4 regions of the Paenibacillus sp. JT22N12 genome follow, and region 3 is predicted to be linked to each of the others. Evidence: a T-box and tRNA genes for the amino acid it is inferred to sense, from the RefSeq annotation. Region 3 holds a T-box; the other regions hold tRNA genes.
The links. The T-box of region 3 lies ahead of argS (arginine--tRNA ligase). A T-box ahead of a tRNA ligase gene usually reads a tRNA of that ligase, here a tRNA-Arg.
Positions count from the first base shown of each region.

Region 1: it encodes a tRNA-Arg, which carries the amino acid that the T-box ahead of argS (arginine--tRNA ligase) is inferred to sense. The anticodon was not compared.
Region 2: it encodes a tRNA-Arg, which carries the amino acid that the T-box ahead of argS (arginine--tRNA ligase) is inferred to sense. The anticodon was not compared.
Region 4: it encodes a tRNA-Arg, which carries the amino acid that the T-box ahead of argS (arginine--tRNA ligase) is inferred to sense. The anticodon was not compared.

Region 1 is NZ_JBWDNU010000004.1:21,351-28,781, forward strand. It holds gene AC0YOA_RS15795 (gluconeogenesis factor YvcK family protein) at 1-508, shown strand, start outside; gene whiA (DNA-binding protein WhiA) at 516-1,445, shown strand; gene AC0YOA_RS15805 (HPr family phosphocarrier protein) at 1,549-1,818, shown strand; gene AC0YOA_RS15810 (SIMPL domain-containing protein) at 2,001-2,825, shown strand; gene sda (sporulation histidine kinase inhibitor Sda) at 2,986-3,282, opposite strand; gene clpP (ATP-dependent Clp endopeptidase proteolytic subunit ClpP) at 3,547-4,128, opposite strand; tRNA gene AC0YOA_RS15825 (tRNA-Arg) at 4,333-4,407, opposite strand; gene AC0YOA_RS15830 (sugar-binding transcriptional regulator) at 4,640-5,677, shown strand; gene gap (type I glyceraldehyde-3-phosphate dehydrogenase) at 5,783-6,787, shown strand; gene AC0YOA_RS15840 (phosphoglycerate kinase) at 7,251-7,431, shown strand, end outside.
Region 2 is NZ_JBWDNU010000013.1:76,986-84,416, reverse strand. It holds gene AC0YOA_RS31180 (methyl-accepting chemotaxis protein) at 1-319, shown strand, start outside; gene AC0YOA_RS31175 (hypothetical protein) at 752-1,396, shown strand; gene AC0YOA_RS31170 (accessory gene regulator ArgB-like protein) at 1,377-1,919, shown strand; gene AC0YOA_RS31165 (cyclic lactone autoinducer peptide) at 1,900-2,046, shown strand; gene AC0YOA_RS31160 (LytTR family transcriptional regulator DNA-binding domain-containing protein) at 2,064-2,507, shown strand; tRNA gene AC0YOA_RS31155 (tRNA-Arg) at 2,732-2,808, opposite strand; gene AC0YOA_RS31150 (efflux RND transporter permease subunit) at 3,004-6,201, shown strand; gene AC0YOA_RS31145 (TetR/AcrR family transcriptional regulator) at 6,221-7,114, shown strand.
Region 3 is NZ_JBWDNU010000016.1:18,438-25,868, reverse strand. It holds gene AC0YOA_RS33305 (hypothetical protein) at 1-1,999, shown strand, start outside; gene AC0YOA_RS33300 (S8 family serine peptidase) at 1,996-2,823, opposite strand; gene AC0YOA_RS33295 (ROK family protein) at 2,881-4,026, opposite strand; T-box leader at 4,181-4,445, shown strand; gene argS (arginine--tRNA ligase) at 4,512-6,233, shown strand; gene AC0YOA_RS33285 (YwiB family protein) at 6,317-6,799, shown strand; gene argS (arginine--tRNA ligase) at 6,850-7,431, shown strand, end outside.
Region 4 is NZ_JBWDNU010000016.1:129,679-137,109, forward strand. It holds gene motB (flagellar motor protein MotB) at 1-428, shown strand, start outside; gene AC0YOA_RS33810 (pseudouridine synthase) at 631-1,329, opposite strand; gene AC0YOA_RS33815 (PAS domain S-box protein) at 1,377-3,689, opposite strand; gene tadA (tRNA adenosine(34) deaminase TadA) at 3,974-4,450, shown strand; gene AC0YOA_RS33825 (Spo0E family sporulation regulatory protein-aspartic acid phosphatase) at 4,462-4,659, opposite strand; tRNA gene AC0YOA_RS33830 (tRNA-Arg) at 4,988-5,064, shown strand; gene AC0YOA_RS33835 (helix-turn-helix domain-containing protein) at 5,173-6,006, shown strand; gene AC0YOA_RS33840 (hypothetical protein) at 6,114-7,235, opposite strand; gene AC0YOA_RS33845 (small acid-soluble spore protein P) at 7,401-7,431, opposite strand, start outside.

The sequences.
Region 1 (7,431 bases), on a different contig from region 3:
GCCAATCAAACGGGTGTTCATCGAGCCTGCTGATGTGGAGCCCCTGAAGGAAGCGGTTGAAGCGATTCAGGACGCCGATGCCATCCTGATCGGTCCGGGAAGCTTGTACACCAGCATTATCCCGAATCTGCTGGTACCCAAGCTGGCACAGAGCATTATGGACTCGGACGCGATCAAAATGTTTGTATGCAATGTCATGACTCAGCCTGGAGAGACGGACGGTTACTCGGTCAGCGATCATTTGGCGGCCGTTCATGCCCATGTCGGGCATCATCTGTTTGACTATGTTATCGTGAATAATGGTGAAATCCCACCTCAGGTGCAGCTGAAATACGCGGAGCTTGGGGCCAAGGCCGTTCATTTGGATCTGGATGAAGTGAAACGCCGCGGGTATAAAGTCATAGCCGACCGGCTTGTGCTGTTTCGCACCTATTTGCGTCACGATGCAGTACAGTTAAGCCATCATATTTATCAGCTGGTGGAAAACTGGATGGAACGAAAGAGGTGAGAGAACGATGTCATTTGCGGCCCAAACGAAAAAAGAACTAACCCTTATAGAGTCGGAGCCCTGCTGTGAGCGAGCGGAATTGTCTGCCCTCATTCGGATGAACGGATCTGTGTCGGTATCCAGCCGCAAAGTCATTCTCGATATCTCTACCGAAAATGCAGCCATTGCCAGACGGATATATACCCTTATCAAAAAGCAGTTCGATGTCCATACAGAGCTGCTTGTCCGCAAGAAAATGAGGCTCAAGAAGAACAATGTGTATATTGTCCGCATACCGGCCAAGGTTCAGGAAATCCTGAGCGATTTGCGTATTGTTTCCGAAGGGTTTATGTTTAATCAGGGGATTGACAAAGAAATGCTCCGCAAGTCCTGCTGCAAGCGTTCCTACCTGCGAGGGGCTTTTCTGGCCGGAGGTTCTGTCAATAACCCGGAGGGTTCCTCGTATCACCTGGAAATTGCCGTCATGTATGAGGAGCACTGCAAGGCGCTGGTGGATTTGGCGAACAAGTTCGACTTGAACGCCCGCTGCATCGAGCGTAAAAAAGGGTTCATTTTCTACATGAAGGAAGGCGAGAAGATCATCGAGCTTCTGAACATCATTGGTGCCCATCAGGCGCTGTTCAAGTTCGAGGATGTCCGGATTATGCGCGATATGCGCAATTCGGTGAACCGTATTGTTAATTGCGAAACAGCGAATCTTAATAAAACGATCGGTGCTGCTGTCAGGCAAATTGACAATATTAAACTGCTCCAAAGGGAAATGGGCCTCGAGAATCTGCCCGAGAAGCTGCGGGAAGTGGCAGAGGTGCGCCTCATGCACCCGGATATCAATTTAAAGGAAGTCGGCGAGATTCTCAAAGGGAAGGTCAGCAAGTCAGGCGTGAACCATAGATTGAGAAAACTCGACGAACTTGCGGAAAAATTAAGGAACGGGTAGCATAAGGCTAGTTAAGTTGCATCAAAAGTGGTATAATGGAGAATAAAATGACGTTTGCAATCTCAATCGCACGATTGAATTAAGTTTAGGGGGTAAGGTTTCCATGACAAGGCATCCGGTTGTAGTTCGACTGAAGACAGGTCTTCATGCAAGACCGGCCGCACTTTTTGTTCAGGAAGCGAACAAGTTTTCTTCCGAGGTGTTCGTCGAGAAAGACGAAAAAAAAGTGAACGCGAAATCGATTATGGGGATTATGAGTCTTGCGATCAGCTCGGGGACGGAAGTAACCATTAGCGCGGAAGGTTCGGATGCCGACCAAGCTGTAACCGCTTTAGTCAATTTGGTCAGCAAAGAAGAGCTGGAGAACCAATAAACAATAAGAAATGAACTGGTGCCTCCAGTTGAGGCAATAGAAGTTCTTTCGAAGCAGAGAAGTCCCAGGATGGGGCTTTTTTCTGTGTCAAAAAGGCTGTGGATACAGATAACTGCAACATCCCGGCCAACTATGACGTTATAGAAAATGTAACCAATTTTTATGCAAAGGGGATGATTGTAATGGTTGAGAAGAAGACCGAACAAACTCAGACCGGGACAGAAACGAATCAGATGGCAAAACCAAGAGGCCGCTCGAAGTGGATATTAACGGCTGCGCTCGCTGTCGCTGTAGGAATTGGAGCTGTCATCGGGGCAAGCGGAGGCAAAGGCGACGTATATGCCGCCGAGGAGGCTGGAGAGGTGCAGAAGGGGATTATCACCGTTAGCGGGCAAGGCGAGCTGCAAGCGGCGCCAGATGTGGCTTACGTGAATGTAGGCGTGGAAACACGGGCAGCGACAGCCAAGGAAGCGCAGACAAGCAATGCGACGAAGTTTGCCGCTCTTCAGACCGTTCTATTCGAAAAAAGCAAGCTGGCCGAGAAGGATGTAAAGACGACGAACTTTAATGTCCAGCCGCAGTATACGTATAACGAAAAAGACGGCACGAACAAAGTGACCGGTTATGTGGCTACCCACAGCATCCAAATCACTACAAGAGACTTGATCAATATCGGTCAACTGCTGGACAACCTTTCGGCTGCAGGCGCGAACCGGATGGATGGCGTACAATTTGATACGGAGAAGCAGGATCAATACGAGCTTCAGGCATTGGAGAAGGCGATGGCCAACGCAAAGGCCAAAGCCGAGACATTAGCCAAAGCAGCAGGCAAACAATTGAAGGCGGCTGTTAATATATCACAATCCAGCTCAGGCAGCATTCCCGTGTACAACAAAGGCTTGATGTCCGCTGTTCCTCAGGCTGCGGCGGATAGTGCTTCCACATCGATACAGACCGGCGAAATTACGCTGTCTGCTAATGTACAGGTCTCTTACGAAATGGAATAACAATCGCACCATGGGCAGAGATAAAAAGAAGCGGAGTGCTTGGATTTCCAAGCGGCTCCGCTTTTTCTTTGTGGAACAGATAGAAAGCGTCGTGCCGCCATCCTAAGGGATAGTGGCACGACGCTGGGTTGAGAGCGTTAGTCAGGCAGGACGAGCGAGCCTAATCAGACTCGGATAAACCACGCTGCTCGATGGCTTGCTCGATTAAAGAAATAAACTCTTCCGAGAGCCGCATCGCTTTGGCTTCTTGATAGACTTCGATCAAATGCACGTCGCTGAGCGGTCGTAAAAGAAGGGATTTATCCTGCATCGGCAAATAAGATTTGCGATTTTCATGTAGGGTAACAGATTGATCAAAGGAACGATCAAATGCTGGCGTGAAATGGTTGTAAATGTAACCAGGTTCACTGGGACGGATGAAATTTCGCACGCTTGCGAAAGGATTTGATAGTTTCATGCGTGTGCAACTCCGTTTGTTAGATTTCAATAACAGCCTAAGTGTCGGTGAATCTGGAATCATTTAGTACATATTAACATGAAAAATTAATGGAGTCGTTACCAATTCAACGCGCCGAATTTTTCTTGACATTAGTCAAATTCTGTGATAAAGGAGCTATGTCTAAGGATAAAGAAAGAGTGCAGGTCCATTTTCTGGATCGGCACTCTTCTCTTTCGTTATATAAGGGAAAAACCGGAATGGCGGTATCGGATTTAGGAAACCTTACAGCTTCTCAATAACTTTATCGACCAGACCGTAAGCCTGTGCATCGGCAGCAGACATGAAATAATCGCGATCGGTGTCGCGCTCGATTTTCTCAAGCGGCTGACCTGTACGCTCGGCCAGGATTTTGTTCAAGGTATCGCGCGTTTTCAAGATATGCTTGGCGCGGATCTCGATATCACTCGCTTGTCCTTGCGCTCCGCCCAGCGGCTGGTGAATCATGACTTCGCTGTTGGGCAGCGCATGTCTTTTGCCTTTTTCGCCGGCAGCAAGCAGGAAAGCGCCCATGGAAGCAGCCATACCGACACATATGGTGGATACGCTTGGTTTGATGAACTGCATGGTATCAAAGATAGCCAGACCTGCAGAGACCGAGCCGCCAGGACTGTTGATGTAAAGCGAGATATCCTTCTCAGGATCATCCGCAGCCAGGAACAGCAGCTGTGCGATGATGGAATTAGCGACAATGTCATTCACAGGAGTGCCAAGGAAAATAATGCGGTCTTTCAGCAAGCGGGAGTATATATCGTAAGCGCGCTCGCCGCGGTTGCTCTGCTCAATAACCATAGGTACAAAGTTCATTTCCAAAGTAATTCCCTCCTAATAAGTGTTATGCGCTGCTCTTCTGCTGTATAAGCTTTTTCGCGGGCACACGGCCCGTATCCAAAACATCGGCTTGTTAGATCAGCTGTATATCCACATCATAAACCATTGTTTTTTAAAAGTCAAAGATGGTCAAATTAGTGGTATTAAAAAACCGGCAGATGCCGGCAGATGTGTTTTATATGGCGCGCCCGCGAGGAATCGAACCTCGATCTCAGGCTCCGGAGGCCTACGTCATATCCATTGGACCACGGGCGCAAATGTGATAGCGAAAATAAGTATATGTGATTGCTGGAAGAAAAGCAAGGGCTTATGCAAAGATAAATTTGTGTAAATCGTGACGGAAAGCGGTTTCTTCCGTTAAACCTGACTTGCCCCTCATGATATTTTGGAGTACAATAACGGTGGGACTTAAAATGATCATGCGGGACGAAAAATGTCCACGAGAACCGGATACCGAATTCGGCGCAACTGGAGTTGATGTTGAAAGATGCAATCTCTCATCGAAATTCAGCAGCAGCTGCTGCCGGATCTGCTTGCCGTCATGAAAAAAAGATATCTCATTCTCAGGCAGGTGATGTTATCCGACATGATTGGCCGGCGGACGCTTGCAGCATCGCTTGATTTGTCGGAACGTGTGCTGAGGGCCGAGACGGACTTTCTGAAGGAGCAGGGCCTGCTTCACGTCGAAACGGCAGGTATGCGCATCAGCGATTCCGGAAGACGGCTTCTGGAGGATATGGAGCCCTTCTATAAGGAGATGTTCGGCCTCACGGAGCTGGAGCAGCGGCTTCGCAAGTATTTTGGACTCAAGCATGTGTGGATTGTCCCGGGTGACTCGGATTCCTCTGTGCATACCAAGCGCGAGCTTGGGAAGGCCGGATGCGCCGCACTCCGCAAGATGATGAACAAGGACGATGTCGTCGCTGTAACCGGCGGTTCGACGCTCGCTTCGGTGGCCAATCAATTAACCACTCAGACACCTTTGAAGGGAAACTGGTTCGTACCGGCGCGCGGAGGATTGGGCGAGAGTCTGGATTATCAGGCGAACACGATTGCTTCCACAATGGCCAAGCGTACAGGAGCCCAGTACAGGCTGCTGCATGTACCCGATCATTTGGGTGAGGAAGCCTATCTGACACTCATGCAGGAACCAAATATTCGCGAGATTGTCGATGTGATCCGCAGCGCGCGCATTGTCATCCACGGCATCGGAGACGCTATGGTCATGGCACGGCGAAGACGGGTTAATGAGGAAGTTATTGCAGCCATGACTGCTGAAGGCGCGCTTGCCGAATCCTTTGGGTATTATTTTGACCGTGATGGGGCGGTTGTTCATAAGATGCCGACGGCGGGACTGCGCCTGGAGGATATTATGGAGACGGAAGTGGTAATAGCCATTGCAGGCGGAAGCAGCAAGGGCGAGGCAATCGCCGCTGTGATGCGATTCGGACATGATGATATTCTCGTGACGGATGAAGCTGCAGCCCTGGTTATTGTAGCAATGCTTGATGAAGAACAGCAGTAAGGCAAACACATATAAGCGAGATCTTGACGGTTGCAGGCGGCTGACCGGCTGCTGAAGCAGACGTCTTAAGATATAAATTAAAATCAAACCTAGGAGGAAACAACAATGGTAAATGTAGGTATTAACGGATTTGGTCGTATTGGTCGTAACGTTTTCCGTGCTGCTCTGAACAACCCGGAAATTCAAGTGGTGGCTGTGAACGATTTGACAGACACGAATACACTGGCTCATCTGCTTAAATATGACACGACTCATGGAACGCTTGACGCAAAAGTTGAAGCAAAAGAAGGCGCCCTGATCGTTAACGGACGCGAAATCAAAGTATTTGCAGAGCGCAACCCCGAGAACCTGCCGTGGGCTTCTGTAGGCGCTGAAATCGTTGTAGAATCCACAGGTATCTTCACAGCTAAGGAAAAAGCCGAGCTTCACCTTAAAGGCGGAGCGAAAAAAGTTATCATCTCGGCACCTGCTACGAACGAAGATATCACGATCGTTATGGGTGTTAACGAAGATAAATACGATCCTTCCGCACACACTGTTATCTCCAACGCTTCTTGTACAACGAACTGCCTGGCACCTTTCGCCAAGGTTATCCACGAAAAATTCGGAATCGTCAAAGGTATGATGACGACCGTTCACTCCTACACCAACGACCAATCCGTTCTGGATGTGCCGCATAAAGACCTGCGTCGCGCCCGCGCAGCCGCTGAGAACATCATTCCTTCATCCACCGGCGCTGCAAAAGCAATCTCCCTGGTTCTGCCTGAACTGAAAGGCAAACTGAACGGTATGTCTATGCGCGTTCCAACGCCAAACGTTTCCCTTACCGATCTGGTTGTTGAAGTAAAAAGCAATGTCACTGTTGAAGAAGTAAACAGTGCTCTTAAAGAAGCTTCCGAAGGACAGCTGAAAGGCATCCTTAACTATTCCGAAGAGCCGCTTGTATCGAGCGACTACAACGGCGACCCTGCTTCTTCCACAATCGATGCATTGTCAACGATGGTTGTTGAAGGCAACATGGTCAAAATCATTTCCTGGTACGATAACGAGTGGGGCTACTCGAACCGTGTAGTCGACCTCGCTGCTTATATTGCGTCCAAAGGGTTGTAATACAGGGCATCCCCCTAAATCCCCCTTGGAAAGGGGGACCCCAAGGGTTCCCCTCTGGACACCCCATATTCGCGAAGGAGTTGCCTGTGGCAGCTCCTTCGCGGCGGTTTACGGTAGGGCCCGCTTTACGTCCACGCAAGCAACCACTGACGGGTTGCTTCAGGACCCAGCTCGACTGCGGCGCTTCTGCGCGACTGGACTAAACCGAGAGATAGAGCTGCGTTATTAGCGTAGGGCCGCAGGGTGACATGTAAGGAAATAGCACATATTTGAGATAGATGTTCTTGCTCCCCCATTTTGGGGGAATAATAGAGATAGATAACCTGCGCTACTGTGTAAGTGAGGCATTTTTTGCGGGATGGATAGGGATTTGGAGAGCTTTGCATAGATTTAAGAACCTTTATCATGTTCTCTGAGCCTTGAAGACGGGGAAGATTTAAAGGTTACTTAGGAGGGTTACAGGATGAACAAAAAAAGTGTACGTGATGTTGAGGTAGCCGGCAAGCGCGTGTTTGTGCGCGTGGATTTCAATGTGCCCCTGGAAAACGGTGTAATCACGGACGACAAGCGCATTCGCGAAACGCTGCCGACAATCAACTATCTGATTGAAAATGGCGCAAAAATCATTCTGGCCAGCCATTTGG
Region 2 (7,431 bases), on a different contig from region 3:
GCAGGGACATGCCTGGATTAGCGAGACGCATGCCAATTTCGAAGGTATTTTTAAGGGAGTGGGCCAGTTTTCCACGTGCACCGAGCAGCTGCAGGAGGCTGTTGTCAATGTGGAGCGGTCGTTCGGGCAGATCACCTCGGCCATGCAGCAAATTTCCGGTATTACACAGGAGCAGGCAGCAAGCTCCGAAGAGGTCGCAGCGGCTGCCGAGCAGCAAAGCGCTACGATGCAGGAATTGACCGAATCCATCGGCAGGTGCTCGGATCTGGCGGCAGAGCTTCTGAAATCGGCAAGCCGTTTCAAAGTAAAAGTGCAGTAAGCTTTTTATGAATGTACTGCATATTGGGTATCGCCCCAAGCAGGGAACCTTTTCCTATTTTTTAGGAGCAGGTTCCCGTTCTTGTATAACACCCGGGCCCAGGTGCCATACAAACAAGAAACGTCTGGAAAATAGTTTTGTTCGCTTGTACATATCAACCGCTTGGGTATAATGAGGTAATAAGGCGGATACGGGAAAGGAGAGCGAATGGAACTACTGGAATACGTTACAGCCGCTTGGCTCTCCAAGCATCTGGGGACATCCCAACAAAATATATCGCTTGCCGGCAAACGGGCGCTCAATCCGGAGTATAGGGGTGATTTTCTTAAACCGGATGCACTGTTAGATGGTGGCAGGCCAATATGGCTAAAGGATAGGGCGATTGAGTTTATCGCACAGCGGGGTTCAGTAAACTGAGGGACGGTTGATCAAATGAGTGTTTTTTTGTTGTTCATGTTATTTTCCATCATTGAAAGCATTGCATTGTTTTCTATTTCATTCACCCTTTACAGACTTAAATTCACTCAATATCTTTGGCCTTCGCTTATCATGATGATCGTCATTAACCTTGTGAGTTTTTACTTGCGAAAAGAAGTAGCGCTCGCGGATTACGCTCCGGTTGCCATTTTGGTGCTGCTGGTTCTTTTTATGATGGCTGTAGTTAAAATTCCTGCATTCTGGGCTTTAATTGTATCTTTGACAGGCTTATGTTTTTTTGCATTGCTGCAGACAGGCTTGATAATGCAGTTATCCTTAGGGTACCTATCCGTTCAGGAAATTAATTCTCATGCCTGGAAAGGGTATCTGCTGCAGACATTGACGGGTCTTATCGGGTATCTGATTAGCGGTTTTTTATATAAAAGAGGAATAGGGTTCTCATTTGAATTCGAAAAACCAATTTATAAGTTGGTAACTTTGCTGGTAATGATTATAATGATATTAATCGCTCTGGCATTCGGAGCTGTGCTGTTTATTGGTGATCTATACATAGCCACAATAATCTATTTTATCGGACTGGCTTTTCTGCTCTATTTTGCACTGAAGAAGGAGACAGAAGATGCAAACATTGGCCTTTAGATTGGCTGCCGGTTTAAAGCGGAGAGCCCCTGACCATCCAAGCTCTGTCGAAGAATTGCAATTTTCCATAGAGGCGCTTTTTAATACTTTCGGAACCTTAATTGCTGCATTGATCTTGAGCTTAATGACAGGGAAAACGCAGGAAACGATATACGCCATGCTGGCCTTCGCTGTTCTAAGAGCGGTTTCCGGAGGCATTCATCTTAAACATAGCTGGACATGCCTGGTATCGACTTCCATAGCGGCCAATATTGTCGGTTTCTCCTCAATTTCCAGCTTGACCGTGTACTGTCTGACTATCGTATGCATACTTCTCGCCATCCTCTACGCACCATCCAGAATCGAGCAGCAAACCAGGATTCCTTCAAAGTATTTTCCACTATTAAGGTGGATTTCCGTTCTTATTGTTTGTTCGAATTTTTATTTCCAATCCTCAATTGTTGCTATTTCGTTCCTCATTCAATGCATTCTCTTGATCAAATGGAGAGGAGGTGACACTAAATATGAAAATGAAGTCGCTTAAAAACAAAGTGTTCTATTTTGTTTGTACTGCTTTGGCCTCCGCTGCGGTACTGATTGTTTCTACTGCCAGCATCATTTGGGTACATCAGCCAAAAACGCCGGCAAGTCTTCTTAAAAAGCAGAAATAGCCTGGGAGATGTTTGAAATGGATTTATTATCAGTTATACGAAATAACGATGGCAGCGGCGGGCTGTGCAGCGTAGAGATTAAAGCTGTGGTGTTCCTTGAGTACATCGGGGGCAGTACGCCGCAAATCAAGATTCACACAACAAATGAAGAATTTTATATATGGGGCACTTTAAAAACATGGACAAAGGCCTTGCAGGACAGCGGGTACGACTTCTTTCCGGTGGACCGGAACTTTTCCATTCACATCAGGAATATCAAGAGGCTGGATGATCAGTACAAGCGGGCATATTTCGAATATGAATTAGGCAAGGACTCCAAGAGCTGTACGTTGGCTTGGGAGAAATACAAAGCTGTCGAGAAGAAACTCAAACAGATCAATCAACCTTTCGTAGAAACAAAAGCCAGTGATGATTCCCGAATGATTTCCACAAAGATCAAAGAGGCTGTTTCCCGGTCATGAGAAACAGCCTCTTTGATCTTTAATTTGTTTTAGACAGGATGCTTCAAGAATCCGGTACGGCTTAACACATTTCAGTTCAGGTTTTGGACCGAAAAGTTAATCATCGTTTTAAAAGACGTAATCTGAATAGCTAAATAGTGAAACAAAAAAACCTCAAATCCCTTGATACAGCTGGGATTCGAGGTTTTTTTCAATTTATTAAAATGATTGTATGTAAACGCGAGTGGCGTCCCAGGAGGGATTCGAACCCCCGACCCACGCCTTAGAAGGGCGTTGCTCTATCCAGCTGAGCTACTGGGACACGTAAGTGATATTATAGCATGCATTTTTTGAAAAGCGCAAGAGGAATTTTAAATATGTTTTTATTGTGACTGACCGTTCAACCAGGCTTCATTTGAACACCGTTTAATTGACTTTTGAACTTTGTTCAAATAGTATGGAATTATATTTGAACGATTGGTCAATGAAGTTATATAAAGAGATGAGGAGTGGAAGGATGAAAGGAATTATCCGATTTTCAATAAACAACAAATTCGCCATCTGGATCATGACGATTATTGTCACAGTTGGCGGATTGTATGCGGGTCTGAGCATGAAGCAGGAGACCATTCCGAACATTAGTGTTCCCATACTGGTGGTCAATACTGTGTTCCCGGGCGCAGCTCCGGAAGAGGTGGCGGACAAGCTGACCATCCCGCTCGAGCAGCGGCTCAAGAACATGAATGGCGTCACCGCATTCACCTCAACTTCATCAGAGAACGTTTCTTCCATCGTTGTGGAGTATGATTACGGCAAGGATATGAAGGAAGCGGAGAGTGAGCTGAAAGCTGTCACCGATGGTTTTGAACTGCCAAGCGGCGCACAGGATACGCAGATATCCAAAATCAGCCTTAATGATTTTCCGATTATGTCTCTGAGTATCTCCAGCGGCAGCGGAATGACGCTTGAAGAGGTCACGAAGCTGGTCGAGGAAGATTTGAAGCCATCGCTTGAAGGTATTGACGGAATGGGCGCGGTAGCGATCTCCGGCCAGCAGGTGAAGGAAGTTCAGTTAACCTTTAATAAAGATAAGATGGCCGAGCTTGGCCTCAGTGAAGATACGGTTAAAGGAATAGTACAAGCCTCGGCCGTCAAAGCGCCTCTTGGCCTGTTTGAAATGGACAAGACCGAGAAAGCCATCGTCGTTGACGGCAATGTTACTACCTTTGATCAGTTGAAAAATATTGAGATCCCCGCAATTCCATCCGGTGCAGGCGGAACACCGCAGCAAGGTGCTGCTGGAGGCGCAGGACAGGCAGCAGGGGCTCCCGGAGGAGGGGCAGCAGCCGGCAATGCCGGAACAGGGCAAGGCGCTGTGAATCAGGCTCCCCAAGGTGCACAAGCGCCAACAGAAATCCCGACTGTTAAATTGTCGGAAATTGCCAATATCGAATTGGTCTCCATGCCGGAGTCCATCTCCCGGACGAACGGGGAGCCTTCTATCGGCATCAATATTACAAAATCCTCAGATGCCAATACCGTTGACGTTGTCAATGCGGTGAAGGACGAGACGGCTCAATTCCAGAAAGAGCATGCGGAAATTAAATCCCTTGTGATGCTGGATCAGGGCAAGCCGATTGAGGAATCAGTCAGCACAATGATCGACAAGGCGCTGTTCGGCGCACTGTTTGCAGTTATTGTCATTCTTTTGTTCCTGCGCAATTTCAGAACGACGATTATATCCATTATTTCCATACCGCTGTCACTGGTTATCGCTCTCTTGCTTCTCCAGCAGATGGATATCACCCTTAACATTATGACGCTTGGCGCGATGACGGTCGCGATCGGTAGGGTCGTCGATGACTCGATTGTCGTCATTGAGAACAATTACAGGCGGATGTCTCTGCGTTCCGAGAAGCTCAGAGGCAAGGCGCTGATCACCGAGGCGACCAGAGAGATGTTTATGCCGATTCTCTCGTCGACTTTGGTCACGATTGCCGTATTCCTTCCGCTTGGAACCGTTACAGGACCCATTGGTCAAATCTTTATGCCGTTTGCGCTGACAATGGTGTTTGCGCTGCTTGCTTCACTGCTCGTAGCTATCACAGTCGTGCCGATGATGACCCATTTGATGTTCCGCAAAGGTCTGAAGGAAAGTCAGAAGCATGAGGAACGTCCCGGCGTTATCGCCGTCCGGTATCGTAAAATTCTGGGATGGGCGCTTAATCATAAGCTGATTACCTTCGTTGGCGCTATTGTCATACTGGCCGCAAGCTTCTTCCTGGTTCCGAAGATCGGAGTTAGCTTCCTTCCGGAAGAGCCGGAGAAATATGCCATGGTGACATATTCGCCAGGACCGGGAAAAACCCTGGCCGACGTTGAGCAGACCTCGCTTGATGCAGAGAAGCTGATCATGGAACGCGCAGGTGTAACTAATCTGCAGTATTCGGTCGGCGGACAGAGCCCGTTCGGCGCATCATCAGGCAAAAGCGCATTGTTCTATGTACAGTATGAGAGTGATGTGAAGGACTTCAACGCTGAAAAAGATAAGCTGGTCGAAGCCCTCAAAACGGTGGAACCGTCAGGCAATTGGGGACAGATGAATCTCGGAGGCGGCGGCCTTGGCGGCAGTCAGTTGAGCTTGTCTGTATATGGTGACAGTTTTGATGCTATTAAACCGGTCGTTACGCAAATCGAGGATCTGATGAAGAAGGACAGCTCCTTTGAGAAAGTTGACAACTCTCTCTCCCAGCAATATCAGCAGTATACGCTTGTCGCCGATCAGCAAAAGCTGAGCAAGCTTGGCCTGACAGCCGGCCAGATCGTCATGAAGCTCAGTCCGGTGCGCGAACGTCCGGTGTTGACGCAGGTGACTGTAGACGACAAGGATTACAATGTGTATGTGCAGGTGGATACGAAGCAGTACGGTTCCATTTCCGACATTGAGAACGAGACGATCACTTCGCCGCTTGGCGTGACCGTACCGCTCAAAGATGTCATCAAAGTGGAAGAAGGTACATCGGCCGACACGGTATCCCGCAAAGACGGCAAGCTTTATGTGGGCGTATCGGCGAACATTGTGTCCAAAGATGTGAATAAGGCCAGCACAGACCTGAAGGCTGAAATCGACAAAATAGAACTGCCTGCGAATGTGACAGTCGACTTTGGCGGCGTCGCCGAGCAGATCAACGAAACCTTTACCCAGCTCGGTCTGGCCATGGCTGCGGCCATTGCGATCGTTTACCTGCTGCTGGTTATCACCTTTGGCGGAGCTCTGACGCCGTTTGCTATATTGTTCTCCCTGCCGTTTACCATTATCGGAGCGTTAGTCGGTCTGTATTTGGCCGGGGAAACAATCAGTGCGGCGGCGATGATGGGAGCGCTCATGCTGATCGGGATCGTGGTTACCAACGCAATTGTGCTGCTTGACCGCGTACTGCATATGGAGAAGGCGGGCCTCAGTACCCGGGAAGCGCTTATTGAGGCGGCTGGAACCCGGCTGCGTCCGATTTTGATGACAGCTCTTGCCACCATTGGAGCGCTTCTGCCGCTCGTGCTTGGCTTTGAAGGCGGCAGCGGCGGACTAATTTCCAAGGGGCTGGGTGTGACCGTAATTGGCGGACTGGCCAGCTCGACGGTACTGACACTGCTCATCGTGCCAATCGTTTATGAATTCCTGGCTAAATTCCGCAGAAAGCCCGCAATTGAAGAGTAAGGAAGGCGGTGTCTGACACGTGGAAGGCAAAAAACAGCAAATTCTCGAAGGCGCCATGAAGCGTTTTTCGGAAAAGGGCTACAGAGGGACGTCCATTCAGGATATTGCTGACGCCCTCGGCATTTCCAAAGGTTCTCTATACTTCTATTTCAAATCAAAAGAAGATCTGTTATTCTCCATCTTCAAGTACTACATTGGGAAAATGGGTAAAAGAGCGAAGGAGATTTCCGAATCCACGGAACTCTCCTCCCGCGACAAGCTGCGGAAGCGGATTACGATGAGCTATGAGCTGTATAACCAGCATAAGAGCTTCATCAACATCATTATGCAGGAACGCTTTGATCTGAATGAGGAGCTGCATGATCTGATCCTTCAATTAAGAGCAAGCGGGCTTCTGGCCACACGTACCGCCATACGCGAGCATTACGGGCCTGATGTTGAGCGTTATGCCAACGATGCGGCTATATTTTTTAACGCTTTTATTGAGGGCTACATGGGCTTTGTCATTCTGGAAGGCAAGAAGTTTGATATCGAGCGGCTGGCAGCTTATATTCTGGAGCGCATGGATCAGCTGATGGCAGGTATGGTTGCGGGCAACGCTGAAGTGATTATGGACCGTGAAGTACTGGAGGATTGGATATGCACTTCCTCCGAGCTTCGCAGCGCTGATGGGAATCATAACGTCAGCGCTGATATTGAGGCCATCCGTACGATTATCTCCGAATCAGACGTACCTTCCGATGTCGCTGCAGAGATGAATTCCTCCCTCCAGTTGCTGGAGAATGAACTAGACAAATCGGACCCGCAGCCCGTCCTCATTAAGGGAATGCTGGCCCTTCTGAAAAGTACCAAAATCGTAGAGCTCAAGAAGCTTGTGACCAAGCTGGAGGCTGGCATAAGTGAATTGATCTGAACGCATGAATAATTGGACATCATCATGCAAGGCAGTATAAAAGCGGACTGTTTAGGCGCATAAAGCGCATAACAGTCCGTTTTTTTGCATGTCTATTCAATAATGGTCGATATTTGACGGTTAGCGGGCTCGTTATAGTGGTAATAAGTACGGACGGTCGAACCAGAACCGCTCTGGGCATGTTCAGGCCTGCTCCAGCCTTCCATTTATTGTAGCTGGGGAGATCAGCATCAGGATACCAGAGCGCGCGAGAAGGGCCGTTATGGCCGTTCTAGCCTGTTGCTCACGGATCCTTGCTCTTTTCACTTATGCAATGT
Region 3 (7,431 bases):
CCGGACCGGCCCGGACCAGGGGCAGGTGGATGCGGTAGCCGCCTCGCTCAATCAGGCGGCCGGACTCGCCCTCTCCTCGAACGGAGCCGCTCCGGATGTGCGGACAGCTCCGGCCGGCGCCCCATTCAGCTCTGTGCTGCGGGCAGATGCATTGCCCGAGGCGTACCGTTGGGGCATTCAATCGGATGCGCAGGGCGTGCGCGTTATTCACGACGACGCCATTTCGAAGCTGATCGGGGCCGCGGAAAGCGCGGAGCATTTCTTCGTTAATCTTGGCCATACGATTGCCGATTTCTTCGAGGGGATCGGGGAGAAAATGAAGGAGGGCTTGACCTTCGTGCTTCATAAAGCGGAAGGCGCGTTCCAATTCATATGCGCCATCGGCGACAAGATTAAGAAATTCGTGCTCACAACGCTCGAGGAAGCGGGTGCTTTCTTCAAATGGTTATGGGCGCAGGTAAAGACGGGTCTGGAGAAGCTGTGGGATTACTTGAAGTTTCTGCTCGAGTGGGAAGATATCGTGCTGGTCCGCAGAGCAATGGTGGAGGCAGCGGATGAAGCTTTGACATCCCTGAAACAATCCGTCGGCCGCATGAAGACGGCAGCGGCGGGCGGTTTCGACAAAGCCATTGCGCAAATCGGACAATGGCGGGCGGCGGGCGGCGCCGCTCCGGCGAAGCCGAGCCGACCCGGTCCGGGACAAAGCATTATCGACGATATCGGCAAAGCGGCCGCTCCGATTCAGAAGCTGCTGGACGAGGTGAGCGGCAACAGCGTGGTCGGATGGGTCACGCAGAAAATCGGAAAGCTCGCCGATGATATCGTCCATGTGGAAGGTCCGGACGTGACGGAAGAGGCGATAGCAGCGGCTGAGCAGTTCGTTGAGGGGCTCCTGGGCGATGAGATGAACGATCTGCTAACCATGTGGGATAAGCTGCAGACGGACATCGGCCGCCTGTTCGACGGCGCGATGCCGAAGCCGGGAGAGCTAAATTTCGGAACAGTTAAAGATGTGCTTGTTGCAGTGGGAACGTATGTGCTCGAGGGCGTACTGGCGGGCTTGCGCGATTTTGTTTTGCGGACCCTCGACTTGATGCAGAATCTGATCGGAGTCGCCCGCGACGCGCTGTTCGCGAAAGTGAGCTTTCCGTTTATCGAGAAGCTGGTGGAGTTCGTCGCGCCGGGCGCCCATATCGACACCTCGTTCCGGATGATTGACGGCGTGATGATGCTTTGCGCCATTCCGGCCACCATAGCCTACAAGCTCATGCTGGGAGAGGCGCCTTTCAAGAAAGGCGATATCATTCCGCTTTCTTTCGGGAATGTAACCGTTCAGTCCGGGGTTGACGGGCTGCGCAAATTTTCATGGGCGGGCGGACTTATAGGCTCATTCATGAGCATGATTCTTACGGGATATCAGTTATACGTGCAGGGCAATGTTGTTAGCGAAGGAGGCAGTTCGAAGCAGGCTGAAGATTGGCAGCTGTGGCTTGGCGCAGGATTGGGCGTGCTGGGTCTGGCAACGGAAGCGCTAGGCATGCATGTGAACAAAGGCGAGGAGGTTGAGGCCATGGAATGGACGATGCTGGCCATTACCGGCATCCTGTCGGTCAAGACGGTTGCGCTCCTCGTTGCGGGAAATCAGAAAGAGGCCCCTGATCGCAAAAAGCTGCAAAAAGTCGGCTCCGGCATCGAGGTTGTCGGCAAAGTCGTCCACTTCATAATGCGCACGGCCTTGTTCGGAAAGGTTATCGATGATGACAGCAAATCAAGCTCGCCTTCCGCAGGCGACGAGAAGTCGACGGAATCGCTGGCATGGATCCAAAGCTTGTTCGATCACCTGGGAGCGGCGCTCGTATCGTCCGCCAATCTGGACGACGACGAGGAAACGAAGGCGATCCTGCTCGCAGCGGGCGAGGGCGGTAAAGGCCTCTCATTCGTGCTTAATCTGATCCGCGTGCCGATTACAGCCCAGAAGCAGCAGCTCCTGACCAATTAATCCAGGAACAGCTCGCCCGGATCGATCACAGGCCAGAGAAGGCCGTTCTCGTCGGCGGCTTCCCGGCCGAAGCGGAGCAGCCGCCCGACCAGCGCATCGACCGAAGCATCCGGATCGGCTTGCCGCAGTGCGGCAAAGCATCCCGAGACAACCGCGGCAGCGCCGCTCGTCTCTCCCGGATCTCCGGGCCGGGTAAACAAGGTTGTGCTGCAGCCTGTATGAAGACTTTCATGAAGGCGCTGGCTCGTGTTTGCGAGCCGGACGCCTTCTTCCCCGTTCTCGAGAGCGCCTGCGCTGACAGTTTCACGGAGAATGGCAGGCCACGCCATGCCGTGAAGGCTGCGGCCGCGGTGCTCCGGGTACCAGTTGCCTGCGGCGGTAACCGTAGGGATGCCCTCTTCGCGCAAAGCGGCAACCTGCCGCTGCAGCATCGATTCGCGCAGCGGCTCATCCGAGGTGCGGTGAGTCGAATCGGCGAAGGCGGCGCAGACGACGCCGATGCCGAGCTCTTCCCTGTGCTCTATGATCCACGCCAGGGCCGATTCAATCATGGCCGTATCGCGTAATACGCCGCGCCGGTTCATCAATTTCACCGGCAGAAGCCGGGAGCCGGGGGCAATCCGGGCAATCGTCGCCGCTACGGCGGTGCCGTGTCCGGCATAATCGCGGGTGTCCCCGCTGCCGCCGTCGCCGCTGAGGTTGACTCCGGGCAGTATGGCGGTACCGTGCTGCAGCCGATCCGGGTCAATCCCGGAATCGATGACGGCTACGACGACTCCCGTAGTGGTGGAGAACGGACTTTCTGCAGCTCCGCTGGTCAACATGGCAAGGGACCTTCTTTCCAATTAAGAATAGTGAAGCACCTGAACAACTTGACCCGTTTACTCCTTCTCGAAATCCAGCACGACCGCATATGCGGCGCCAATGCTTGCAGAGAACTCATTACGGATGAACTGCAGGCTCGTCTTTGCGAGCGGAATTCGCAGCGCTCTTCGCTGCATGGTCTGCTGGACCGCCAGCTTGAAGGGGGCGAGTGTGGCAAGAGGAGTGTCGATGATGATGTTCTGCGGGTCCATCAGATTCACGATTTGGGCCAGCGCGAAGCCGATATGTTCACCGGATGAACGCAGCAGATTCAGGACGCATGCTTCATGCTGAAGTCTGGTCACCAGTGACAGCAGACTTTCTTCCGGATTCGCCGAGGGGCAGCTGGCGCGCAGCTGCTCTCTCACCGCAGGCATGCTGACGAGCGTCTCCAGGCATCCCCGCTGTCCGCAGGCACACAGGGGTCCGTCCATCTGCACGCACAGATGACCGATTTCACCTGCAGTGAAGCTTGCGCCATCATAGACGCGGCCGTCAATAATCTGGGCTCCTCCTACTCCTTCATTCACCCGCAGATAGAAGAGATTGCCGGAGCCACCCGGGGGCAAGGGGACAGCAGACGAAGCCGCCAGCGCAGACGCTCTGACATTGTTCATGACGATGGTTTTCACCGGGAGGCCCTCATCCAGCCGCTCCTTGAGACGGACTTCCCGCCAGTCCAGATGGGACGAGAAGTGCACAAGGCCCAAGTGGGGATCGACCAGCGCAGGTATCGCCGCACCGATGCCGAGCGTCTGGGGGTACTTGTCGAGAAGCCCGCCGCACAAGCTGATCAGCTGCCCGATAAAAGGGTCCGCCTGCATGGACGGGATTGTCCATTCGCCGCTCTCCAGAATGGCGGAGCGGTAGTCGGTGACGACAAATTGGCAGCTTGAATGGCCAATGGAAATTCCGATTGCGGTATGAAAAGCCGGAATCAGCTGCAGCTGGATTCTTGGCCGCCCTGCGCCGCTCTGCTCGTCCAGCCCTTTTTCCTCGACGATCCCCTGCTTGATGAAGCTGTCGATTATGAGCGAAATGGTGTTTTTACTTAAGCCGAGCAGCTTGGAAAGCTCCTGCCGGGAGTGATGTTCCCCGGTGCGAAGCAGCGCCAGGGTGCGTTTTTCATTGCGCTGCCGTAATAATGCGGTTCCTTTGCTCATTGATCCTGCCGTCCTCCAAATAAAATTGAAATCCCGTTGTTCAGTTCAGTTTAGTATATGCTGTTCATGAAGCCGGCAGCAAGTCGCATGAATGGGCCGTTATGCCTTCCCCTTGCAATTTCTCTTCGGATGCATATAATAAACAAATAACAGCTTACAAGCGATGAACGGGACAGTACTTTGCAAAGCGCTGCAAGCAGCGAGCCGGGGCGGTGAAAGCCGGTGCAGCGAGGCATGGGAAGCGGGCCCGGGAGTTGATTGTCCGAATGCGCCTGCCGCTGTAGGATAATCCGGTCACCCCGTTACCGTGTTCAAGCGGCCCCGCTAACGAGGAGAGGCAGCCGGCCAATCGGCCGGCCCCTTCTATTCAAGGCGGGAGCCAGAAGAGTGGTACCACGGACCAGACCTCCGTCTCTTTACAGAGACGGGGGTTTTTGTGTTTTTTCAACATAAGCATCCGTTAAAAATCGAAGGAGGAGAATAAGATGAATCTTTTGCTGAAATGGGCGGCAGAGCGCCTGCAGCCTCATACCGGGCTTTCGCAGGCGGAGATTGCCGCTGTGTTGGAGCTTCCCCCGAATCCGGCGCTTGGTGATGTGGCGTTCCCTTGCTACCTGCTGTCCCGCCAATGGAAGCGTCCGCCTGCAGCCGTCGCCGGGGAGCTTGCGCCGCTTGTCCAGGACCCGTCTGCCGGTGTGCGCGCAGAAGCCAAGGGTCCCTATTTGAATCTGTTTTTTGAACCTGCCCGCTTTGCTCCAAAGCTGTTTGAAACCATATTGGACGGGGATTTTGCCAAGTCTTCGGAAGGAGAGGGGCAGCGGGTCGTCATCGACCTGTCCTCGCCCAATATCGCCAAGCCGTTTGGAGTGGCGCATCTGCGCTCAACGATGATCGGCCATGCACTCGCCAATCTCTACCGTTTGTCGGGGTATAAGGTGATGACGGTCAACCATATCGGGGATTGGGGAACGCAGTTCGGCAAGCTGATGGAGGCTTACACGCGCTGGGGCGACGAAGCGGCGCTTCAACGGGAGCCGATCCGCGAGAGCCTGCGTCTCTATGTGCTTTTTCATGAGGAGGCCGGGAGGGATCATTCGCTTGAGGATGCGGCGCGTCTCTGGTTCTGGAAGCTTGAGAACGGAGATGCGGAAGCAAAGCGGTTGTGGACGTTTTTCATATCGTTCAGCATGAAGGAATTCGACCGGATGTATGCGCGTCTTGGGGTTGCCTTTGACCATACGCTGGGAGAGAGCTTCTATAATGATAAAATGGCGGCGGTTGTGAGTCAGCTCACTGAACAGGGGCTTCTTGAGGAGAGCGACGGCGCTCAGGTGGTGCGGCTGGATGAAGAGGGTATGCCGCCCTGCCTCATTTTGAAATCCGACGGTTCGACGATTTATCCGACGCGCGATTTGGCCACCGCGCTGTATCGGAAGCGTGAGATGGGAGCCGACCGCCTTCTTTATGTGGTTGGTGCAGAACAGAAGCTTCACTTCCAGCAGGTGTTTGCCGTTCTGCAGCGGATGGGAATGGACGGCGTGGATCGCTGCGAGCATGTCGCCTTCGGATTAATGAAGTTCGAAGGCCGCAAGATGTCCACACGCAAAGGGCAGGTGGTCTTTCTTGACACGGTGCTCGATGAAGCGGTCGCCAAAGCGGAAGCGCTCATCGCCGAGAAGAATCCGGAGCTTGCCGGCAGGCGGGAGATTGCCGAGGCTATCGGCATCGGCGCCATTATTTTCGGCGATTTGAAGCACGGCAGGCAGCTGGAAGTGAATTTCTCGCTGGACGAGGCGCTTCGCTTTGAGGGGGAGACCGGTCCTTATTTGCAATATACCGCGGCAAGGGCGTATAAGCTGCTGGACAAAGGCGGCTTGACCATCGATGAAGCGATGCAGGCAGTTAAGGACGGCACTCTGCAAAAAGAGGGAGGCTTCTTATCCCTTCCCGCCGCATGGACCTGTCTCAAAACCTTGACCGCCTATCCGGATGCCATCCGCGAGGCGGTCAAGGCGAATGAGCCTTCCATCTTGGCCAGATATTTGCTTGACGCTGCCAAGGACTTCAACCGATTCTATCATCAGGAACGGATTCTATCGGAAACGGTGGAAGCGACTCGGGCGAAGCTTGTGCTTGTGGCTGCCTGCGCAAAGGTCATCCGCAGCGGGCTGACTGTGCTGGGTCTCCAGTCGCCCCGCCAGATTTAGCCGCTGCTTCCGGCGGCATTGAAATCCTTGTTGCTCCTGTATATAGTAGGTATCATAAGAAGCAGGACAGGAGACTAACGACGATGACAGGCAGAGCGAAAGTGCGAATCAAACTAACGAGCGAGCTCGACGGAGAACAGCAAAAGCATGCTTTCATCGGCGAATGGTTCCGCAAAGACCGCACCGTCTATGTCCGCTACGACGAATCCGATGAGAATGGCCAGGTGCGGACGGTCGTTCGCTGGCGCGAAGGCGAGCTCAGCGTCAAGCGTCACGGGGATGTGGAATCCGACCAGTCCTTTGCGGCTGGAGCCCGCCGCTTGGGGCATTACGCCTCGACGCATATCCGTTTCCAGCTGGAGACGGATACTACGCTGCTGTGGATGCAGTGCGGAGATATGGCCCAGGCGGAGCCTGCGGATGAACCGCTGGCGCCGACGCTGCCCATGCTGCTGGAATGGCATTACAGACTGTGGGTAGACGAGCAGCCATCCGGGTTGTTTGTCATCCGGCTGCGTGCGGAAGAGCTGGAAGACGGGCATGCTTCCGTCCTGACGGAAGAATAGAAGTTTGCCTGTTTGGTAATGTGAATGATGAAGAGGAGCTGGATTTTTTAATGGAAGCAAATGCGATTGATGTACTGGATATACTCGTAAAAGAAGCGATAGCGGATGCGGTGGTAGCCGCCGGGCTGGCGGCACGCGAGGAGCTTCCCTCCTTCGTGCTGGAAGTGCCCAAGGATAAGTCGCATGGCGATTTGGCGACCAATGCGGCCATGCTGCTCAGCAAGCTGGCCAAGAAGAATCCGCGCCAAATTGCGGAAGCCATACTCGCCCATCTGGATAAAAGCAAGGCATCCATACAGTCCGCGGAGATTGCCGGACCGGGTTTTATTAACTTCCGGATCGACAAGAGCTATCTCTATCCGGTGATCAGTCAGGTGCTGGGCCAAGGCCAGGAATATGGCCGCGTGAATGCGGGAGGCGGACAATCCGTCCAGGTCGAGTTTGTCAGCGCCAATCCGACGGGCAGCCTTCATCTGGGCCATGCCCGCGGCGCCGCTGTGGGCGATGTGCTTTGTAATCTGCTGGATTTTGCCGGCTACCGGGTCACACGGGAATATTACATTAATGATGCCGGCAAGCAGGTAGCGAACCTGGCTTACTCTATTGAGGCCCGCTATAAGGAAGCGCTTGGT
Region 4 (7,431 bases), 110 kb from region 3:
CAAAGCTTAATCAATCGCAGCTTATGATTACGATAAGCGACAATGCGCTCTTCCCATCCGGCAGCTCCACAGTCAAGCCGGAAGCGCGCATACTTGCGAAAGCGATCGCGAACATGCTGCAGCCTTATTCCGACTATGAAATCGTCGTATCCGGGCATACCGACAATGAGCCGATTTCGACCGCGGAATTTCAATCCAACTGGGATTTGAGCTCCTCACGCGCCATACGCTTCATGGATGTCTTATTGCTTAACAAGAACCTGAATCCGAAGCTGTTCAGCGCTATCGGGTACGGAGAGTATCGTCCCGTGGACACCAATGATACGGCGCTCGGCCGCTCCAAGAACCGCCGCGTGGAAGTATCCATTATCCGTAAATTCATGGATGCCACCAAGGCTCAGGAAATTCCAGCAACCCCAAAAGCCTAAAGACTCTTATTATTTCAAGTCTTGGTCAATCCTCCGCATAACTTATATAAAGGTACCTTACAAAAAAACCAACGTAAATCCGGCATATCTGCTGGAAACGTTGGTTTTTGGTTTATTCATTTATATGCGAGATTGCGGGCCAACCTCAGCTATGCTGCTCTCAAGAGGCATTGGCATATAAAGCTTGTTATTGCCTGCCCTCTCACCCATGGTTCTCCAGCAGCGCCATCAGCTCCTGCAGCTCGCCTTTTGTCAGGTCACGCCACTTGCCTCTTCCGAGCTCACCAAGATGAATATTCATAATGCGGACGCGGCGAAGGCCGTGCACCTGATAACCGAAGGTTGCGCACATCCGCCGGATCTGGCGGTTTTTACCTTCAGTCAGAATAATACGAAAGACACGGTCCCCTTCCTTCGTCACTTTGCAGGGAAGCGTCATGCTGCCCAGAATCCGGACGCCCTCGCTCATCGCCTTGAGAAACCGCGGCGTTAGCGACCGGTCAACGGTTACGATATATTCTTTCTCGTGCCTTCCTTCTGCCCGCAGAATACGATTCACAATATCTCCGTCATTGGTCAGCAGAATGAGTCCTTCCGAATCCTTATCCAGACGCCCAATCGGAAATATCCGCTCCTCATGACCGATAAAATCAACAATATTGCCTTCAATATGAGCTTCGGTTGTGCTTGTAATGCCGATCGGCTTGTTGAGCGCAAGATACACATGGCTCTTCTGCTCGCCTATCGGCTTCCCATCCACTCTTACATCATCCTCAAGCTCCGCCTGACTCCCGAGCTCTGCTGTTATGCCGTTAATCGTCACGCGTCCCGACTCGACAAGCTTGTCTGCTTCCCGTCTGGAACAATATCCGGTTTCACTAATAAATTTGTTAATTCTCAAGCTGAAAGTTCACCCCGCACCGTTTGCTTTGTATGTCGCTGCAGCTACTATTGTACATGATTCGGTTGATCTTCGCTTGTCTCTTCCCGAGGCTTCTGAATAAGCGGCAGGGTGATCGTTACCGTTGTGCCGACATCGACCTTGCTCTTGATCTCCATCATACCATGATGGCTTTCAATAATCCGCTGGCTGACCATAATCCCAAGCCCCGTGCCGCTATCCTTACCGGTAAAAAAAGGATCGCCAAGCTTCGAGATCATTTCCTCCGGGATGCCGATTCCTTCATCGATTATGGATACGGACACTTCGCTGCTTCCCTTGCTGTCGATGTTGACCTGAATTTCCCCGCCGTCCGGCATCGCCTCGATGGCGTTCTTCAGCAGGTTGATGAAGACCTGCTTCAATTGATTTTCCTCACAGGAGATCAGGCAGGAGTCCATGTTGAAGTTGGCAATAAATTCGATATCGCATAGATGAGCCTGGCTGTCCAGCAGGGAAATGACATCCCCCAGAATAAAACGGACATCCTTCTCCTCAAACCGGGTAGCCTGGGGCTTGGCGAGGATCAGAAACTCTCCCACAATCAGATTGATCCGATCCAGCTCGGAGAGCATGATATCGACATGCCGGGTATTCAGCTTGTTTGTCTCCAATTGGAGCTGCAGAAATCCGCGAAGCGTGGTCAACGGGTTGCGGATTTCGTGGGCGACCCCTGCCGCCAGCTGTCCGACCGTCGTGAGCTTCTCTGACCGGCGCAGCAGCTCCTCCATTTTGTTGCGGCCCGTCATGTCGCGGGTGATGCTCGCAATCGCGTGGATCGTTCCATGCTTGTCCCTGATCGGCGATGTCGTCACACTGACGGCAATCCACTCCCCGCTTTTGTTGACCCGGATCGTTTCCCTGGCTGTCAAATGTTTGCCCGACTTGAGCCCTTCCATCATTTGCAGCTCTTCCATATGCAAATGCTCCGGAACCAGTGGAAGGGTATGACCTGTTGCCTCATCCGCTGTGTATCCGAACAGCTGCTCGAATGCCCGGTTCACCTGGGTAATGCGTCCGCTCAGATCAACCACATGGATCGCATCCGTCGTATGGTTAATGAAGGATTCCAAATATTCTTTCATTGAACGGTTCTCTTCGAATGCCAGTTTGAGCTTGGTCATATAAATCCCGAGGTTCTTGGACATGGCATTGACCCGCTGGGCCAGCTGCCCAAGCTCATCCTTGCGCTTGACTTCAATTGAATTATCAAAACGTCCATAGGAAACTTCGTTGATTTTCCATAAAATCGATCGGATGGGACGTATCAGAATATCGGACAACCAATAGCTGCAGAACACGACAATAATAAGAAGAATAGCGGAAATAAAAATCTGGTTGTTGCGCTGTTCATCGATTTTATTCGTTAGCGGCTGTCCATCCAACACCAGGCCAATGACATAAGGGACAGAAGCGGCGACTTTGACGAAGCTTTTTATCACATCCTTGCCCTGAACGGTGGTATACCGAAAAACGTTCTGGCCCCGGGATGCCGCAAGAATATTTCTCTCATCCATTTGGGGCTGCCTGTAATGATAGCTGCCGAATGAAACCGGATGTTCCGCCATCTGCTGCGCGCTGGTCATTTTTGGGATTTCACCGACGGGCTCTTTGCCAAATAATAACGGATTGAAGCCGCTGATCTCCAGAATAATCAGATTATTAGTCATGGTTTGGGATAATACGGAAGTGGGACTGTTAATTTCCCCATAACCCTCCGTTTGATTATTTTGAATATAGCTGCCAATGATAGATTCCTGATCGTTCAGCATATAGAATCCCCACTTGCCGGGATAGGCCATAGTCGTTGAAGCTGTATTTATTTCGATGGGTCCGGACCAGAAATAATAACCCAGTCTCTGCAGCGCTTCACTTGAATGATTGGTAAGTCCCTGCTTTAGCAGCTGCTCAGGCTTCCCCAGGCTTTTCATATTAAGTCCGCTTAACTGCGAATCGGAAGATTGCTTGATGATATATTCTCCATCTATGGGTACAATGAGCGAGAGCTGGGTCACACCCAGCTGACTGGCCAGCTGTCCCAGCTGTTCACTGGTAACGGGATTTGCGCTGTCTTGCAGCCGCTTGGCTGTTTCCGCTGAAGCCATCTTCAGTTTTTCGTCGAATACCGATTGCAATAATTCATACTCTCTGGTGTGCTGGGCTACGGAGGCGGCGATTTGCTCGCTGATATGGGTCATATTTGATTCAACCTCAGCCTTCATGTTGACTCTGGTCGAATATTCGTTCAAAATCACATTAACAATCAGCAGCAAAAATACGATGAACGAAATCATGAACGATAGCTTCGTTTTTACCGACAACTAACGACACACCCTTTTGCACGCTTGTGGACATCTACTTGGATCATAACATATTTGTCATAAAATGAAAGTAACTGCAGCCATGATTACAGACTAAAAATGGGTCAAAAAAGTGACTATTCACATAGTTATCCACAATTTTATCCCCAAATCCACAAATTAATTTCGGTAATGTGTATAAATCTGTGCATAACGGATCGGTTATACACAATTCTATACACATGCTGTTAACAACGAATATCTGTTCGTGGCACAATATGTCGAGTAGATGGAGGAGACGTTCTATGGATAACTTTTATTTTCAGGACAAAGACCGGCAATGGATGCAGGAAGCAATTGAAGAAGCATTGAAAGCCGAACGGCTCGGGGAGGTTCCCATCGGGGCGGTAATCGTACATGGCGATGAAGTCATCGGTAGAGGACATAATTTACGTGAGACCTCTATGGACCCCACCGCGCATGCCGAAATCATTGCCATACGTGAGGCCAGCCGCAAGCTTGGCGCCTGGCGTCTGCTGGATTGCACCCTGTATGTCACCCTGGAGCCTTGTCCGATGTGTGCGGGAGCCCTTATCCAAAGTCGTGTAAAAAAAGTCGTGTACGGCACAGCAGACCCTAAAGCGGGTTGTGCGGGTACATTAATGAATTTATTGCAGGAACCGCGGTTCAATCATGAGACCCAGCTTGTCAGCGGACTATTGCAGGAAGAATGCTCAGCTTTGCTCACGCAATTTTTTCGTCGATTAAGAGGGCGGTTGTAGATGATGATTTGCTATGATAAAGGAGTAGGATGCCTCTGCCGGTTTAACTCTCTTTTCTGGATATATTGTAGGGTGACAATAAGCTGATCGGCTGCTTCACTGATAGCAAGAACTTCTGGGTCGGTTAAACTTCCGCGCGTCTCCGCAGCCTCCAATAGTCTGATGCGAAGAACGTGCAACTCGTCGAGCAGCTTTTTTTTGTCGTTCATGACTCCTTGCTAATCGCTCCTATCACCTCTTGGGTTACAAACAGTAACAAGTTAATTATACCCCTATCGATTACAGGATTTTGTAAAAACATGTCGAGGATTCGACAGTATTTTAGGGAATATTTCGACACAAAACAACAGGAACCCGCTTCTTTCGATAAAAATCGTTTGATTGTCAGGATTATTTGTGGAGGATCAAGAAATTTTAGTATCTTGTTCTTACTCCAACGTTTACCGCTGTTTAACTGTTTCCCCGCGTTTGCTTCTCACTGTTCCTCGTTAAGGCTTGCACGGCCTAAAGGAAACGTGATATTATAAATGTTGCCGCGCGCCCGTAGCTCAGCAGGATAGAGCGACAGTTTCCTAAACTGCAGGTCGTACGTTCGAATCGTATCGGGCGCGCCATTTTACCAGAAGCCTCTTGCCTTGCCTCGATCTCTGCCATCGAAGCAGGGCAATTATTTTTTCAGGATATGTCTAAATATATGCCCAAAAAGGGAGAGTACAACCTTTATGCCGGATGAAAACAGCCGCTTGTGGGAAGAACTTCTGGCTTCTGCCCGCTTCCGGGTATGGACCGCAGAATATACCAAAGTACAGCGTTCCTGGCAGGAATTCGATCATGTTCCCACCTTTAACCGTTTTTATTTGATCCAGGAGGGTGTAGGTCTCATTCGTATCAAGGACGAGGAGTATTATCCCGTCAAGGGACAGGTGGTACTGATGCCTGCAGGCGTACGCCAAAGCTATTCCACCATCAGCGATGAAACCTACGGAAAGTACTGGTGTCATTTCACCGCTACTTTGGGAGATTTGAGATTGTTCGATATTATGGAAACTCCATATATTCTCACTGTCGACGACGAAGAGCGCTGGAAGCATTGGATCTTTCTTTTCGCCTCGCTGAAGCAATATATCCAGCGTGATACGATCGCCGCGAGCTTTCGTGTCAATTCGCTGATTATGGAGATCATGGCTTGCTTCATCGAGCAAATCGGGGAAATCAAGCTCAATCGGAGCTCTGCTGTCGTTGATAAAATCCATACCGCGATCTCTTACATGGAGCAGCGGTTTGAAGAACAGCTGACAATCGACGAATTGGCCAAGCTGGTTCATTACCATCCCAATTATTTCATCCAGGTATTTAAACAGTTCACCGGGAGTTCTCCCATTCAATATCTCAACGCCATGCGTGTCGACAAAGCCAAACAATGGCTGTCTACTACGGACATGCCTGTCTCCGAAGTGGCAGAGCGTGTAGGGATGACCTTATTTTATTTCTCCCGCCTGTTTAAGGAGCATAGCGGCTTCACACCCTCCGGCTACCGCCAAATCAGCAAACAATAAGCAGGGTACGGTTTCATAACTCGTCTAAATAATCAAAAAGTGCGCTCTTGAGCTCGGGCTCGAAGAACGCACTTTTAAATTATTGCATGGCAATGCGCAAAATCAACTCAAAGTCCCTTCGTGGAATCCGGCAGCTCTTCTATGCCAGACATATCGCCCAATCCTTGCGGGACCAGCAGTTCCTGAAGCTGTTCCACAGGAATCGCATCTGTCGGGATTCCGTACTCGAATGTCACGTCCTTGTTGATATCCGCATACGTCATAAACATATGAGCCGCGAGCTTGGTTGTATCGGTCTCATCAATAAAGTCCATATTCATCGTCATATCCTGATACGTCAGATAATTGTCTTTGATACCGCTTGTCAACGTGAATTCATTGACCTTAAGGGATTTCTTGACCTCAGCGATCGCATCCTTCACTTCGCCTTCTTCCTTGCCTTCCAATTCCGCTTTGGCCCGCTCCAGATCTTCCTTGCTGGTCTGGAGTGTTTTCATATACGCTTCATTGTTAAGAATAAGATCGATGATCTGGGGTGCAACTTTTTCAATTACAGTGGTGATCGCTGTCTCAAAGTTTTGCGGATTAATCGAAAAGCGGACAAATTGGTCAGCTTTATAGTCCTCCGGTAGCCACTTGATATCTCCGGCTTTGGGCTCGCTGAAATAGGTCTTTTCATCAAAATTATCAAGGGTTGTTTTCATCATGTCTTGACTCATTTTTTGTATGGTTGCCGCATCCGGCATGGCAGCTCCGCCCTGCTCTTCAGCGAGCTTCTTCACATCAATCTCGACAAATTTCCCGGCGATCGTTTCGGGAATGGGGAAGCCCGGGATAGTTGGCACTTTAACCCATACCTTTTCATCCGTCACGATAATCGGAATTTTCAGATTGAATTTCATATCTTCACTGCCAAGCGCCATATCCAGTGTGAACTCGGCGTGCTGCGGGTCCGTCTGAATGACACCATTCATATTAATCGTAGCGCCTTTAAGAAAATTAACGACTCCTGATGCCACGGCAGCATTTGTACTGTCCATTGCGGCACTGTCCGGCAGCGTAACGTTGTCAATGCCAAAGGTTCCTTTGAAGCTCATGGATTTGGCTTCCTGCATGTTGGTCAATGCCGATGTAACAGCTTCTTTAGGCGGCTTCCCCTTGCTGCAGCCTGCCACGACAACCATCATGACAGCCAGTAAAACAATGAATCCGGTTTTGATTCTCTTCATCTCGGATTTCCCCTCCATTTTCTAACGCAACTCTCATTCTAAACCATAATTGCCAGTTCGAAAAGACTATTGTCTGTTTTCAGGCATATAAAAAAAGCCCCTGCTTCCCGGTTAATTAACCGGAAAAAAAGGGCTATAATCATTATTTACCAAATCTTTAGCTTATCAGCCTTGAGGATTGTGATGACGGGTATGA